Regions from separate parts of the Streptomyces sp. NPDC048650 genome, predicted to be linked through region 1. Evidence: riboswitches for the same ligand, from Rfam matches in the RefSeq annotation. Region 1 holds a riboswitch; each other region holds the start of a gene.
The links. Region 1 has a riboswitch for cobalamin ahead of ACGFML_RS12260 (HoxN/HupN/NixA family nickel/cobalt transporter). Riboswitches for the same ligand answer to the same signal wherever they lie in the genome.
Positions count from the first base shown of each region.

Region 2: linked by a shared signal. The riboswitch ahead of ACGFML_RS03605 (ribonucleoside-diphosphate reductase subunit alpha) and the one ahead of ACGFML_RS12260 (HoxN/HupN/NixA family nickel/cobalt transporter) in region 1 are both predicted to bind cobalamin.
Region 3: linked by a shared signal. The riboswitch ahead of metE (5-methyltetrahydropteroyltriglutamate--homocysteine S-methyltransferase) and the one ahead of ACGFML_RS12260 (HoxN/HupN/NixA family nickel/cobalt transporter) in region 1 are both predicted to bind cobalamin.
Region 4: linked by a shared signal. The riboswitch ahead of ACGFML_RS29890 (CbtB-domain containing protein) and the one ahead of ACGFML_RS12260 (HoxN/HupN/NixA family nickel/cobalt transporter) in region 1 are both predicted to bind cobalamin.

Region 1 is NZ_JBICVM010000003.1:651,049-654,421, forward strand. It holds gene ACGFML_RS12255 (VOC family protein) at 1-406, shown strand, start outside; gene ACGFML_RS12260 (HoxN/HupN/NixA family nickel/cobalt transporter) at 500-1,609, opposite strand; cobalamin riboswitch at 1,640-1,854, opposite strand; gene ACGFML_RS12265 (alpha/beta fold hydrolase) at 1,900-2,748, opposite strand; gene ACGFML_RS12270 (MarR family winged helix-turn-helix transcriptional regulator) at 2,815-3,342, opposite strand.
Region 2 is NZ_JBICVM010000001.1:783,160-786,532, reverse strand. It holds gene mctP (monocarboxylate uptake permease MctP) at 1-952, shown strand, start outside; gene ACGFML_RS03615 (hypothetical protein) at 1,059-1,217, opposite strand; gene ACGFML_RS03610 (GNAT family N-acetyltransferase) at 1,216-1,716, shown strand; cobalamin riboswitch at 1,809-1,968, shown strand; gene ACGFML_RS03605 (ribonucleoside-diphosphate reductase subunit alpha) at 2,130-3,373, shown strand, end outside.
Region 3 is NZ_JBICVM010000013.1:73,434-76,806, forward strand. It holds gene thiI (tRNA uracil 4-sulfurtransferase ThiI) at 1-284, shown strand, start outside; gene cobF (precorrin-6A synthase (deacetylating)) at 281-1,102, shown strand; cobalamin riboswitch at 1,435-1,663, shown strand; gene metE (5-methyltetrahydropteroyltriglutamate--homocysteine S-methyltransferase) at 1,825-3,373, shown strand, end outside.
Region 4 is NZ_JBICVM010000013.1:81,001-84,373, reverse strand. It holds gene ACGFML_RS29900 (MFS transporter) at 1-193, opposite strand, end outside; gene ACGFML_RS29895 ((2Fe-2S)-binding protein) at 367-1,104, opposite strand; cobalamin riboswitch at 1,273-1,430, shown strand; gene ACGFML_RS29890 (CbtB-domain containing protein) at 1,466-1,687, shown strand; gene ACGFML_RS29885 (CbtA family protein) at 1,709-2,467, shown strand; gene ACGFML_RS29880 (hypothetical protein) at 2,681-3,034, shown strand; partial or broken gene ACGFML_RS29875 (short-chain fatty acyl-CoA regulator family protein) at 3,127-3,373, opposite strand, start outside.

The DNA.
Region 1 (3,373 bases):
TGTCGAGATACCCGGGCGCGCCGCGTTCCTCAGCGCGCCGGATTCGCTCAATGACCACGATCTGGGGCTGTTCGCGGTGGGCGCTGACGCACCGGGTCCGGAGTCGGGCCGGGCCGGGCTCTACCACCTGGCGTGGGAGGTCGGCACGCTCGGCGAACTCGCCGCGACCGAGGCCCGGCTCGCGGCCCGCGGCGCCCTGGTAGGTGCCACGGACCACCTCGTCTCCAAGTCCCTGTACGCCAAGGACCCGGACGGCAACGAGTTCGAGGTGATGTGGCGGGTGCCGCGGGAGGATTGGCCGGGCCCGGACGAGACGCACCGGCTGCGGCCGCTCGATCTCGCGGCGGAGCTCGAGCGCTGGGGGCCCGACCTGATGACCGGTGCGGCCGCCGGCTCGGCCACCTGACGGGCGGTACGGCAGAAGCGGTGGACGGGCCCTGTGTGCCGGTTCACCGGCCGGGCGTCAGGAGCCCGACGCCGCCCGGGCGTTGCCCGGGGGTCAGGAGCCCGACGTTGCCCGCGTTGCCCAGCGCTTCTCGACCCCGGCCAGCCGCCAGTACGCCAGTGCCGCCGCCCACACCAGCACGAACAGGCCGACGATGATGAAGCCGACGTTGTCGAGGTCGAGGCCGGAAATCCAGCCGGTCACCGCGTCGTTGAGGCCGAGTTTGTCGTGCAGGACGGTGACCAGCTCGATCGTGCCGATGAGGAAGGCGACGGCGATGGACAGGCCGGTGATGGTGAGGTTGTAGTAGACCTTGCGCACCGGGTTGGAGAACGCCCACTGGTAGGCGAAGTTCATGAAGGTGCCGTCCAGGGTGTCGAAGAGGCTCATTCCGGCGGCGAACAGCAGCGGCAGGCACAGCACGGCGTACCAGGGCAGACCGGCCGCGGCGCCGCTGCCCGCCATCACCATCAGCGTGACCTCGGTCGCCGTGTCGAACCCGAGCCCGAAGAGGAAGCCCAGCGGGAACATCTGGCCCGGGCGGGAGATGGAGCGGGTGAACCGGCCCAGGACGCGATTCATGAAGCCGCGCGAATCGAGCCGCTGCTCCAGCTCGGCCTCGTCGAAGCGGCCCTCGCGCAGACCGCGGAAGACCCGCCAGATCCCGGCCAGCGCGATGAGGTTGAGGGCGGCGATGAGGTAGAGGAAGCTTCCGGACACCGTGGTGCCCACGGTGCCCAGGATCTGGTGGGTGCGGGACCGATCGTTGAGCAGGGTGCCCGCGAGCTGGGCGCCGCCCGCGACCAGGGCGGCCATCGCGACGACCACGCTGGAGTGGCCGAGGGCGAACCAGAAGCCCACCGAGACCGGCCGCTTGCCGTCGGCCATCAGCTTGCGGGTGGTGTTGTCGATGGCCGCGATGTGGTCCGCGTCGAAGGCGTGCCGCATGCCGAGGGTGTAGGCGGTGATGCCGAGCCCCACGCCGAAGACCTGGCTCCCCACGGTGTAGCGGTGCGGGACCACGAGAAGGAAGAGCACGCCGAAGGCGACGACGTGCAGCCCGGCTATGACGGCGATCAGGCCCGCCGTGCGGACGGTGTCCTGCCGGCGCCAGCGGAACGCGGCGGGGGCAGGGGTCGTCGGGGTATCGGTGGACAGGGCCATCCGTCGGTCACGCTCCAGCACCTCGTGGATCAGTTCGTGAGATGCCGTGGCCGGTCTCCTGGCTTACGGGTGCACGCATCCGCTCCCGCCTTCCCGGCCGCGGGCTGCGGTCAGTGGCGCCGTATGCGCTCACGCGCGTACGGAAGGAACGGAGACTTCCCGATCACAGTGGCGAGGGCCGCTCCGGTCTGGGACCACAAGGTCCGTCACCGGTCTTCCCGAACACCACGGCACAGCCACTCTAACCGCCGACCCCGAACGTCACCGACGGCCCCTTGGCGGCCGGACCCTCAGCGCGGCAAGGCCGACAGGAAGGCCCGCAGTTCGCGGTCGAAGAGCACGGTGTTCTCCAGGTTGACCATGTGGGCGGCGGCCGGTATCCGGATCCGGCGGGCGCCGGGGACGGCGAGGGTGATCGCGTGGGCGTTGGCGGCGATGTCCGTGCTGTCGAGGTCACCGTCGAACACGATCGTCGGCACCCGTATCTCGGACAGCCGGCCGGCGGCGCCGACTTCGACCGGCATACCGGCACCCATGCCGTCGGCGTGGACCTCGACCGTCGCCGCGGCCGAGGCGCGCATCCGCTCGCGCAGCCCGGGATGGACATCGGACGGTCCGCGGTGCGGGCCGTCCACCCACATCCGCAGGAAGTGCTCGACATACCGCTCCATGCCGTCCGGTGCGCCGATCGCCGCCACCTGTGCGCCGATGTGCTCCAGGATGAACGGGTCGGTGAAGGCGCGGCCGCTGATCCCGGGGGAGGCGAGCGCCAGGGCGCCGACCCGCTCGGGGTGGGCGACGGCGGTGTCGAGGGCCACCCGGGCGCCGTGCGAAAGGCCGACGAGGACGGCGCTCGGCACATCCAGGGCGTCGAGGAGGGCGCAGAGATCGTCGTGGTTGGCCCAGTCCCCGGCCACGGTGGAGGACAGGCCGTGGCCGCGGGAGTCGTACCGGATCACGCGGTGGCCGGAGCCCACCAGCCAGGAGAACTGCTCGTCCCACATGCGCTGGTCGAGCACACCGCCGTGCAGCAGCACCACCGCCGGGCCCTCGCCGGCCGTCTCGTAGAACAGCTCGCCATCCCTGACCGGCACGGTGCCGTTGTCGAGTTCGGTCCAGGCGCTGTACGGGTGGGTCATGCTGCGTGCACTTCCTTGTGTGGGCGGGGACGGGGAGCGGGCCGTCCCCGGCGTGGGCCGGTGGGGTTATTCGGGTTGGTTGTCCTTGTTGTCGAGATCCTCTGGGGCAACGTGCGAGCCGTCCGCCAGGTGCCGGAATTCCTCGCCGAGTCGGTCGAGTACGCGCAGCGTCGTCGAGATGTCGTCCGCGGACAGGTCGGTCAGTCCGCGGCGGAGTTCGCCGGCCTCGGACTCCTGGATTCCGCGCATCACCTCACCGCCCTCGGCGGTGAGTCGGATCAGCGAGGAGCGGCGGTGTGCGGGGTTGGGTGCCGTCACGACCAGGCCCAGCTCCGAAGCGTGGTTCACCCAGCGCTGTACCGGTTGTCGGTCGAGGCCCAGTGAGCGGGCCAACTGCGGCACCGTCCGCGGGCCTTGGCTGCGCAGCGCGTCGAGCAGCGCGTGCTCGCCGGCGGTCATGCCCGTGCCCTCCAGCTCCCGCTCCACCGCGCGCACGATCGTGCGGTGCAGGGGCCACAGGCGCCGTATGACGTCGTACAGCAGCTCTTCGGTGGGGGCCGACTCGTCGCCGGCGCCCGACTCAACGACACTCATGATGTCATGATGACACTGGAGATGTCGTTTG
Region 2 (3,373 bases), on a different contig from region 1:
CTCGGCCGGCAAGGCGTTCGCGCAGCCGGGCCCGACCGGCAAACCGCGCGGCGAGCTGGCCAGCGGCCCCAACGCCCAGTGGGCGTACGCCACCCTGGCCCTGGGCTCCGCGCTGGCGCTCTTCATGTACCCGCACTCGATCACCGCCACGCTGTCCTCCCGCAGCCGCAACGTGATCCGCCGCAACACGACCATCCTGCCGCTGTACTCGCTGATGCTGGGGCTCCTGGCACTGCTCGGCTTCATGGCGATCAAGGCCGGCACGGACATCAAGGGCAACCCTCAGCTGGCCATTCCGCAGCTGTTCGAGGACATGTTCCCGAGCTGGTTCTCCGGCGTCGCCTTCGCCGCGATCGGCATCGGCGCGCTCGTACCGGCCGCCATCATGTCCATCGCCGCGGCCAACCTCTTCACCCGCAATGTCTACAAGGACTTCCTCAAGCCGGACGCGACCGCGGCGCAGGAGCACAAGGTCGCCAAGCTGGTCTCGCTGCTGGTGAAGGTGGGCGCGCTCGTCTTCGTCCTCACCATGGACAAGACCGTCGCCATCAACTTCCAGCTGCTGGGCGGCATCTGGATCCTGCAGACCATGCCCTCCCTGGTCGGCGGCCTGTTCACCCGCTGGTTCCACCGCTGGGCCCTGCTGGCCGGCTGGGCCGTCGGCATGCTCTACGGCACCCTCGCGGCCTACGGCGTGGCGAGCCCCACCCAGGCCCACTTCGGCGGCTCCAGCAAGGCGATCCCCGGCATCGGCGAGATCGGCTACATCGGCCTGACCGCGTTCGTGCTGAACGTCGTGGTCTCGGTCGTGCTGACCTTCGTCCTGAAGGCCGTGAAGGCACCGGACGGCGTCGACGAGACCAGCCCCGCGGACTACACCGCGGACGTCGGCGACAAGGGCGTCACCCCGGACCTGCCGCCGGCCACCGCGGAGGCACCGGCCGGGCACTGAGCCGCCGCCCGGCACCGAACGACCGCCGGGCACCGCACCACTGCCGCCTTCGGGCCGCCGCATCCCTCGGGGACGCGGCGGCCCGTTCGCGTGGCGGGGCGGGCGGTCAGCTCACCCGGTCCTTCAGCGGCTCGGTGTCGAGCGTGATGCCGACCGGCTCCGGCAGGGCGAGCGATGTGCCGTAGGGAACGGTGTGGACGTTCTCGTAGCGGCCGGCGTCGGGTTCACTGAACGCGGGGCCACCGACAGCCACACTGCACCGCATGGACATCACGATCAGGCCCGCCCGGCAGGCCGAATTCACCGCCGTCGGTGACCTCTTGATGCAGGTCTATCTGGCCGACGGGCTGCTGGTGTTCGGGGAGGACGACCCCTACGCGGCCGAGCTGCGGAAGGTCGCGCACCGCGCGGAGCACGCCGAGGTGCTGGTGGCCGAGGCGGCGGACGGGGCGCTGCTGGGCGCGGTCACCTTCGCCGCGTACGGCAGTCCGTACGCGGATCTGGCGGGCCCCGGGGAGGGCGAGTTCCGGATGCTGGCGGTGCGGGCCGAGGGGCGCGGGCGGGGCGTCGGGGCGGCACTGGTGAGGGCTTGCCTGGAGCGTGCACGGAGGCTCGGGCTGCGGGCGATGGTGCTCTCCAGCCAGCGGCATCTGCTGCCCGCCCACCGGCTCTATCGCCGCCTGGGCTTCCTCCGCGCCGGGGAGCGGGACTGGGATCCGGTGCCGGACATCACACTCTGGGCCTTCGTCCGCGAGCTCGACTGAGCGGCTTCCAGGGCCCTCCCGCGCCCCGGCGGCGTTCGCACGTCTGTGGGAATACAATCCGGCGACGACACAAGATGTGGGGGTGCGTGCGGGGAGCAGCACAAGATGTATGCTCGTCTCGCTGTCGCCGCAGGGAAATCCGGTGGGAATCCGGAACTGTCCCGCAACGGTGTACGAGCGCGCCCAGGTTGCCTTACGGCCAGCTCGCGCGTCCAGAAAGTCCGAGGACCTGCCGACAGTACGCCCGCACCGCCATCGGTGCGGACGTCGCTACGTCCGGGCCCCGAGGGTTGGGCCGGTGGACGCCGCGCGGTGTGCCCGCGCACCCCTGCCCGTACGGGGGTGCGGCATGCCCGCGTGCGCCCGTCGCGCCGCCGCCCTCCCGGCCCCCGCCGAGTGAGGGAGAGCATCACGTGACCATCGCGCCAACGGAGCCCGCGTCAGACGCCGAGGTCGTGCCGCCCGTGGTGGCCGCACCCGGCGCTTCCGCGAACGGCACGCCGGGGACGGACGCACCGGGCGTCGCCCTGCTGCGCACCCTGACCGAGCTGACCGCGGACCTGACCGCGACCGACCCCGGAAAGGTGGCCGCCGCCGCGCTGCGCGGCCGGCACCCGGGCTCGGACGAGGCCGAGTTGCGCTCGCTGGCCATCGAGGCCGCGGCCGGACTGATCGGTGACGAGCCGCAGTACTCCCGGCTCGCCGCGCGACTGCTCACCCTCGCCATCGCCGAGGAGGCCGCCGGCCAGGGCGCCACCGGCTTCTCCGCCTCGGTCGCGACCGGCCACCGCGAGGGCCTGATCGCCGACGGGACCGCGGAGTTCGTCCGCACGCACGCGGACCGGCTGAACGGGCTCGTGGACAAGGCCCTGGCGGACGGCGCCGACGACCGGTTCGGCTACTTCGGGCTGCGCACCCTGCACTCCCGCTACCTCCTGCGGCACCCCCTCACCCGGCAGGTCATCGAGACGCCCCAGCACTTCCTGCTCCGGGTGGCCTGCGGCCTCGCCGAGGACCACTCCGAGCGGGCGCTGGCCGATGTCGCCGAGCTGTACCGGCTGACCAGCACGCTCTCCTACCTGCCCTCGTCCCCGACCCTCTTCAACTCCGGCACCCGCCACCCGCAGATGTCCTCCTGCTATCTGCTGGACTCGCCGCTGGACGAGCTGGACTCGATCTACGACCGGTACCACCAGGTCGCCCGGCTGTCGAAGCACGCGGGCGGCATCGGCCTGTCGTACTCCCGTATCCGCGCCCGGGGTTCGCTGATCCGCGGCACCAACGGGCACTCCAACGGCATCGTGCCGTTCCTGCGCACGCTGGACGCCTCGGTCGCGGCCGTCAACCAGGGCGGCCGGCGCAAGGGTGCCGCCTGTGTCTACCTGGAGACCTGGCACGCGGACATCGAGGAGTTCCTCGAGTTGCGCGACAACACCGGTGAGGAGGCCCGCCGGACGCACAACCTGAACATCGCCCACTGGATCCCGGACGAGTTCATGCGCCGCGTGGAGGCGGACGCCGACTGGTCGCTGTTCTCGCCCTCCGACACCCCGGAGCTGGTGGACCTGTGGGGCGAGGAGTTCGACGCCGCGTACCGCAGGGCCGAGGCCGACGGCCGTGCGCTCAAGCAGATTCCGGCGCGGGTGCTGTACTCCCG
Region 3 (3,373 bases), on a different contig from region 1:
GCACCGCGGAGATCTCCGTGCTGCCGGACGAGGACTGCTGCAAGCTCCTCGCCCCGCCCCGCGTCGCCCTCCGGGCCGGGCTGACGCACCTTCACTCGGTGGAGAAGCGACTCGACCTGGACGACCTGGTGAACGGTCTGCTGCGTGACGTCCAGATCATGTACCCGGGAGAGACCGGCGGGGAGGGGGAGGCCGAAGCGGACGGCCCGGACGGGGGCCCCACGCCCAGCCGCCCCGTTCCGGCCGCGTGTGCGACGGCGCCGTCCGGGACGGTGTCCTCATGACCGGAGACGGCCGGCGGCGGATCTTGGTGATCGGGATCGGCGCAGGGGATCCCGATCATGTGACGCTGGCCGCCGTCCGGGCCATGCGGGACTGCGAGGTGTTCTTCCTCCTGGACAAGGGCGCACAGGCATCCGAGCTGACCCGGCTGCGCAGGAATCTGGTGGCCGAGCACGCCGGTCCCGGGCACCGGGTGGTCGAGGCCGCGGACCCGCGCCGCGATCGCTCCCCCGCGAGCCCGGCCGGCTATCAGGCGCAGGTCGTCGACTGGCGCCACCGCCGCGCCGCCCTGTACGAGCGCCTCATCCGGGACGAGCTGGCGCCGGGCGGGACCGGCGCCTTCCTGGTGTGGGGTGACCCCGCTCTCTACGACAGCACGATCGACACGCTGGAAGAGGTCGTCGGCCGCGGTGCGGTGTCCTTCACCTACGACGTGATTCCCGGGGTGAGCAGCCTCTCGGTGCTGGCCGCCCGGCACCGTACGACACTGACCCGGCTCGGCCGCCCGGTCCGGATCGCACCCGGTCGGCACGTTGCCGGGTCCGGGCTCGCCGAGGGCGAGGACGTCGCCGTGATGCTCGATGTCGGTGCGGCACTCACCGTCCACCAGGAGGAGGGCTGGTGGGTGTACTGGGGCGCCTACGTCGGCACACCCGAGGAGCTGCTCGTCTCCGGACCGTTGGCCGAAGTCGCCGACCGGGTACTGGAGTTGCGTGCCGCGGCCCGGGAGCGTCACGGCTGGATCATGGATGCCTGCCTGCTGCGGGCGGATGACCCGGAGCCGCCGGCAGATGCCGTGTCTCCCGTGCGCGGAGGCTAGAACCCCGCCCGCGCGTCCCGCTGTTGCACGCCGGTGTACGTCGCCCACGGCCGGATGGGCCCGTTGCGCGTCGACGGTGACCGAAGCCCGTGCTCTTGCGTTGGGCGGCGAGCGCCTCGTCCGGCCACCGTCTGGCCGCCATCTGGTCAGCAGGGCCATTTCCGGCCATGTGACAGCCGACGCACCGCTCGCCGTCCGACGCACCGCGGGACCGCCCACCGACGACGGCGTGCGCGCCGACATCGCCGCCGCGCCCTGAAACCGCACCCCGCCGGTGGCTCATCTCACAGTCCGACATGTGAGCAAAGGCACCCGATACGAGGGCCACGCTCTAGGCTGGGTGGGCAATTGGTTCGCCCCGTCCGCCAGACGGGCCGCGTCGTAAGAGGGAACCCGGTGAGAATCCGGGACTGCCCCGCAGCGGTGAGTGGGAACGACCGCCGTCATACGCACTGGATCCGAGCCGCGGATCCGGGAAGCGACGGCCAGTAGGTGCCCGCCGGAGGATTCCGGCAGGCGCGCCCGCGAGTCCGAAGACCTGCCCGTTGCCCGTGCACGCCCATGCGTGGACGGAGATCCCGGTGACCTCGAGGGCGGGTCGGCGTACATACCAGGCGGACACGTGCGTCGCGAACGCACCGTGGTTCCGTCCGGTCCGTCACCGCTTCGCGTTCCTCGTCCCGTCGCCGGGGCTTGCAGGCACATCCGCGAAGGAGAGTTCCGTGACAGCGAAGTCCGCAGCCGCGGCAGCACGGGCCACCGTGTACGGCTACCCCCGCCAGGGACAGCACCGGGAACTGAAGAAGGCAATCGAGGGCTATTGGAAGGGCAAGGTCACCGCCGAAGCCCTCAAGGAGACCGCCCGCACCCTGCGCCATTCCCACTGGCAGGAGCTGGCCGACGCCGGCATCCACGAGGTGCCCACAGGTGACTTCTCGTACTACGACCACGTGCTGGACACCAGCGTCATGGTCGGTGCTGTCCCGGACCGTCACCGCGCCGCCGTCTCGGCCGACGCGCTCGACGGCTACTTCGCCATGGCGCGCGGCACGCAGGACGTGGCGCCGCTGGAGATGACGAAGTGGTTCGACACCAACTACCACTACCTGGTGCCGGAGTTGGGGCCGGACACCGTCTTCACCGCCGACTCCACCAAGCAGGTCGCCGAGCTCAAGGAAGCCCTCGCGGTCGGTCTCACCGCGCGGCCGGTTCTCGTCGGGCCCCTCACCTATCTCCTGCTGTCCAAGCCCGCCCCGGGCGTGGCTGCCGACTTCGAGCCCCTGACGCTGCTGGACCGGCTGCTGCCGGTCTACGCCGAGGTCCTCGCCGATCTGCGCGCCGCCGGCGCCGAGTGGGTGCAGCTCGACGAGCCCGCCCTCGTCCAGGACCGCACCCCGGCCGAGCTGAACGCCGCCGCACGCGCCTACCGCGAGCTGGGTTCCCTCACCGACCGTCCGAAGCTTCTGGTCGCCTCGTACTTCGACCGGCTCGGCGACGCCCTGCCCGTCCTGGCCAAGGCTCCGGTGGACGGTCTGGCGCTCGACTTCACCGACGCGGCCGCAGCCAACCTCGACGCGCTGGCGGCCGCCGGCGGTCTGCCGGGCAAGCGCCTGGTCGCGGGCGTGGTCAACGGCCGCAACATCTGGATCAACGATCTGGAGAAGTCGCTGTCCACCCTCGGCACCCTGCTCGGCCTCGCCGACCGGGTCGACGTGGCCGCGTCCTGCTCTCTCCTGCACGTGCCGCTGGACGCCACCGCCGAACGCGACATCGACCCGCAGATCGTCCGCTGGCTGGCCTTCGCCAAGCAGAAGACCGCGGAGCTGGTGACCCTGGCACGGGGCCTGGCACAGGGCACCGACACCATCGCCACCGAACTCGCCGCGAACCGCGCCGACCTGGCCTCCCGGGCGAATTCCGCCCTCACCCACGACCCGGCCGTGCGTGCCCGTGCCGCCGCCGTCACCGACGCCGACGGCCGCCGCTCGGCGCCGTACGCCGCGCGCGCAACGGCCCAGCGGGCCCACCTCGGGCTGCCGCTGCTGCCGACCACCACCATCGGCTCCTTCCCCCAGACCGACGCACTGCGGAGCGCCCGCGCCGACCTGCGGACCGGGCGGATCGACACGGCCGGCTACGAGGACCGCATCAAGACCGAGATCCGTGACGTCCTCGGCTTCCAGGAGAAGGCCGGCATCGACGTCCTGGTGCACGGCGAGCCCGAACGCAACGACATGGTGCAGTACTTCGCCGAGCAGCTCACCGGCTACC
Region 4 (3,373 bases), on a different contig from region 1:
GCGGCACCGCGACGACGGCCCCCACGGCCCGTCCTGCGGCAGCCAGCGCCGCCACCTGGGTCGGCCCGGAGTGCAGCACGAGGATCGCGATCAGGGGGAACGCGCCGAAGCCGAGCCCTGTGCCGTACGAGCTGACCGCAAACGCCGCCCACAACCACCCGAACCGCCGCCCCAGCGCCCGCCTGCCCGTCATGCCCCACACGCCTCTCGCCGGTCTGAACAACCACACACGCCCTCCGGCATCAAAGCGAGGAGGAGATGGCGAGAGCAAACAACCGATCAGCCGGCGTGCACAACCATTCGTTGCGCACATCCCCTCCTCGGCTGCACGGATCGCCCACCACCCGGTTCGGCGGGGCCGGCGCGCTATCGCCCGGTCCGCCTCAGCACGCAGTCCCCGCACAGCCCGCCACCTGGCACGCGGTAGTACAGGCAGCAACTGCGTCGTGAGAATTCAGGGACGGCGGGATCCAGGGTTCCGCAGTCGCGCAGCGGCGCGTCGTCGAGGAGGGACGCCGTCAGTGCCACGGCTCGTTCCGCCGCTTCCCGATGGCCGGTCCGGCGGCACCAGTCGTGCAGTACGCGGAGGGTGCCGACCAGCGCCGAGGCGGCATTGCCCCACAGCACTCGGGGGGAGATCGGGGACACGGCGCTGATGGCCTGCTGCAGCGGCACCAGGTGACTCTGCAGAACGGCTGCTCGTAGTCGGTCCGTGAGATCTTCCTCGGAGGCCGACGGCAGGGGGGACGGGGCGGGAAGCCAGAGTTCGTCGGGTGTGCTCCGTTCCGGATGCCACCACAAGGCGTCGCCGCCAAGATCGGGGACGCGTCCGGCCAGCACCGCGGGTGCGAAGGCGATCGACCACAGGCGCCCGGCGAGTCCCTGGTGGACGAGGGACGCGGCGACCCGCCGCTCTGCCGTGCCGAGCCGCGTGGCCACCGTCTCCAGGCGGTTGCGCAGTGCCGGTGAGCCGCCCTCTCGGTAGAGCTCCGCCAGGGGGAGAAAGCCCTGGTCGCGCGGTGCTCCGGCATGGGTCCGTACGGAGAAGAAGGGGCCCACGGCGGCGGCGCGGCCGAGCGTTGCGGCCATCGGCTCCTGCGGCACCGGTTCTCCTCGGTTCGGGCTGAGTGGTCCGGGCCGGATCGTAACCGTCACGGTCGGTCCGCGTTCCGGTCCGGGGGCCCCGGCAGGCATCGTCCCCGGTGTTCCATGTCGCCGTGGGGTACCGGGCCACCGGCGGACGAGGGAGATCACGCCAGGTGGCCGGTCTTGGCCGGGCACCGGGGACGCGGTACCGTTCATCCGATATTGACGACGGCAAGTCGGAAGCCGGTGAGAATCCGGAACGGTCGCGCCACTGTGTACGAGGCACCGCAGCTCGCTGGGGTACCTCGTGAGTCAGACCCGTAGCCGTCGTCATGTGCACCACCGAGATGGGACGCGAACTCCCAGAGGAGGTCCTGCCATGGCGCAGACCGTCGCTCAGCCGACAGCCACCAACCCCGTCGTCCCCGGCAAGCTACCGCTCAAGGCGATAGCCCCCTGGGCGGCCTTCTTCGGCATCCTGATGCTCGTCCTGCTCTACTTCGTCGGCGCCGAGCAGGGCGCCACCTCCGTGGTCAGTGGCGCGGAGGTGCACGAGTGGGTGCACGACGGACGCCACCTGCTCGGCTTCCCCTGCCACTGACCCGAGGGACGCCGCACACTCATGAATTCCGCAACGGTAAGAAACCTGCTCGTTCGGGGCATGCTCGCCGGCCTTGGGGCCGGCGTGCTCGCCCTGATCGTCGCCTACTTCCTCGGTGAGCCGAACGTCGACGGCGCCATCGGCTTCGAGGAGGCCCACGCCCCGGCACACGAGCACGAGGTCGAGCTCGTCTCCCGCGCTCTGCAGTCCACCGCCGGTCTCGCGACCGGCGTCCTGGTCTACGGGATCGCATTCGGCGGCATCGCCGCCCTCGCCTACTGCTTCGCGCTCGGCCGCGTCGGCCGCTTCACCCCGCGCGCCACCGCGCTGCTGCTGTCCGGCAGCGCGTTGCTCGCCGTGTACGTCGTGCCGTTCCTGAAGTACCCGGCCAACCCGCCGTCGGTCGGTGACCCCGACACCATCGGCAAGCGCACGACCCTGTACTTCCTGATGATGCTGCTCAGCGTGCTCCTCGCGATCGGCGCCACCATCCTCGGCAAGCGGCTCGCCCCGCAGCTGGGCACCTGGTACGCCACGGTCGTCGCGGTGGCCGCCTTCGTCCTCGTGATCGGGCTGGCGTACGCCTTCCTGCCGGTCGTCAACGAGGTGCCGAAGGACTTCCCCGCGATGCTGCTGTGGCGCTTCCGTATCTCCGCTCTCGCCATTCAACTCACCCTGTGGGGCGGGTTCGGCCTGGTCTTCGGTGAGCTGGCCGAGCGGTTGCTGAACCCGAAGCCCGCGACCGCCACGTCCGAGCAGGCAGTTCGAGCCGCGAACTGATTCCTTCAGGACAAAGCCAGGACACGAGAGGGCCCTTCGGAACCATCCGAGGGCCCTCTCGCGTTCTCCGGACACCGACGACTCGGATCACCGACATGACACGACGAGCAGGCTGTGTCGAACTGCCGGCCCAAGCCCGCCCGCCGGACGAGTCCAGCCGATCGGGTCGGTCGAGAGAGCACGACAACGGGGGGCGACGAGCGGAGAATCCCAGTGGCCAGACATCCCCAGCCGCGCCGCATCACCCTCGGCGGCCGCGAGGCGGTCGCCCTGACCCTGCAGGAGTACGAACAGCTGATTGCCAGCCGCCGCCAGATCGGTGGCCAGAGCGCGCGCATCCGGGTACTCGCCCAGCAGGTCAAACGGGACGAGAGGCTCATCGCGGAGCTCACGGCTCTGGTCGGCGGCCCCATGACCGCCTCCCCCGAGCCGGATGGCGCCGTCGGGCATCAGGAAGCGCCGGCCTGCCGTCTCCATGCCGGAACGGCCGACGAGAGCGACCCTGAATGCCTGCGCTGTGCGATCACGGCGCTGCTGCGCCGCCGTCACCAGGACGAGATGCCCTGAACACCGGCATCAGAGTGCCAGAACGCATTCTCGGTGCGCCCGGCGCTTGCACCGCCCCGGGCCCGTACTCCTTCCGGCTCCCCTGCGGCGCCTCACCTGTCGCTGCCCGACGTGTCCACCGGGTAGGGGACGTAGGTACGCCGGTCGGGGTCGACGGCCGGCCGGCGGCCACCGGCCGGCGGCCGGGCGCGCTGGGCGCAGTCCCGGCGCTCGCAGATGCGGCAGCCCAGGCCGATCGAAGTCGCCGCCCGAGGGTCGTCCAGGGCGACGCCCTCCGCGTAGACCGGGCGATGCGCGTGGCGCAGTTCGCACCCCAGGGCGACGGTGAACTCGGCGCGT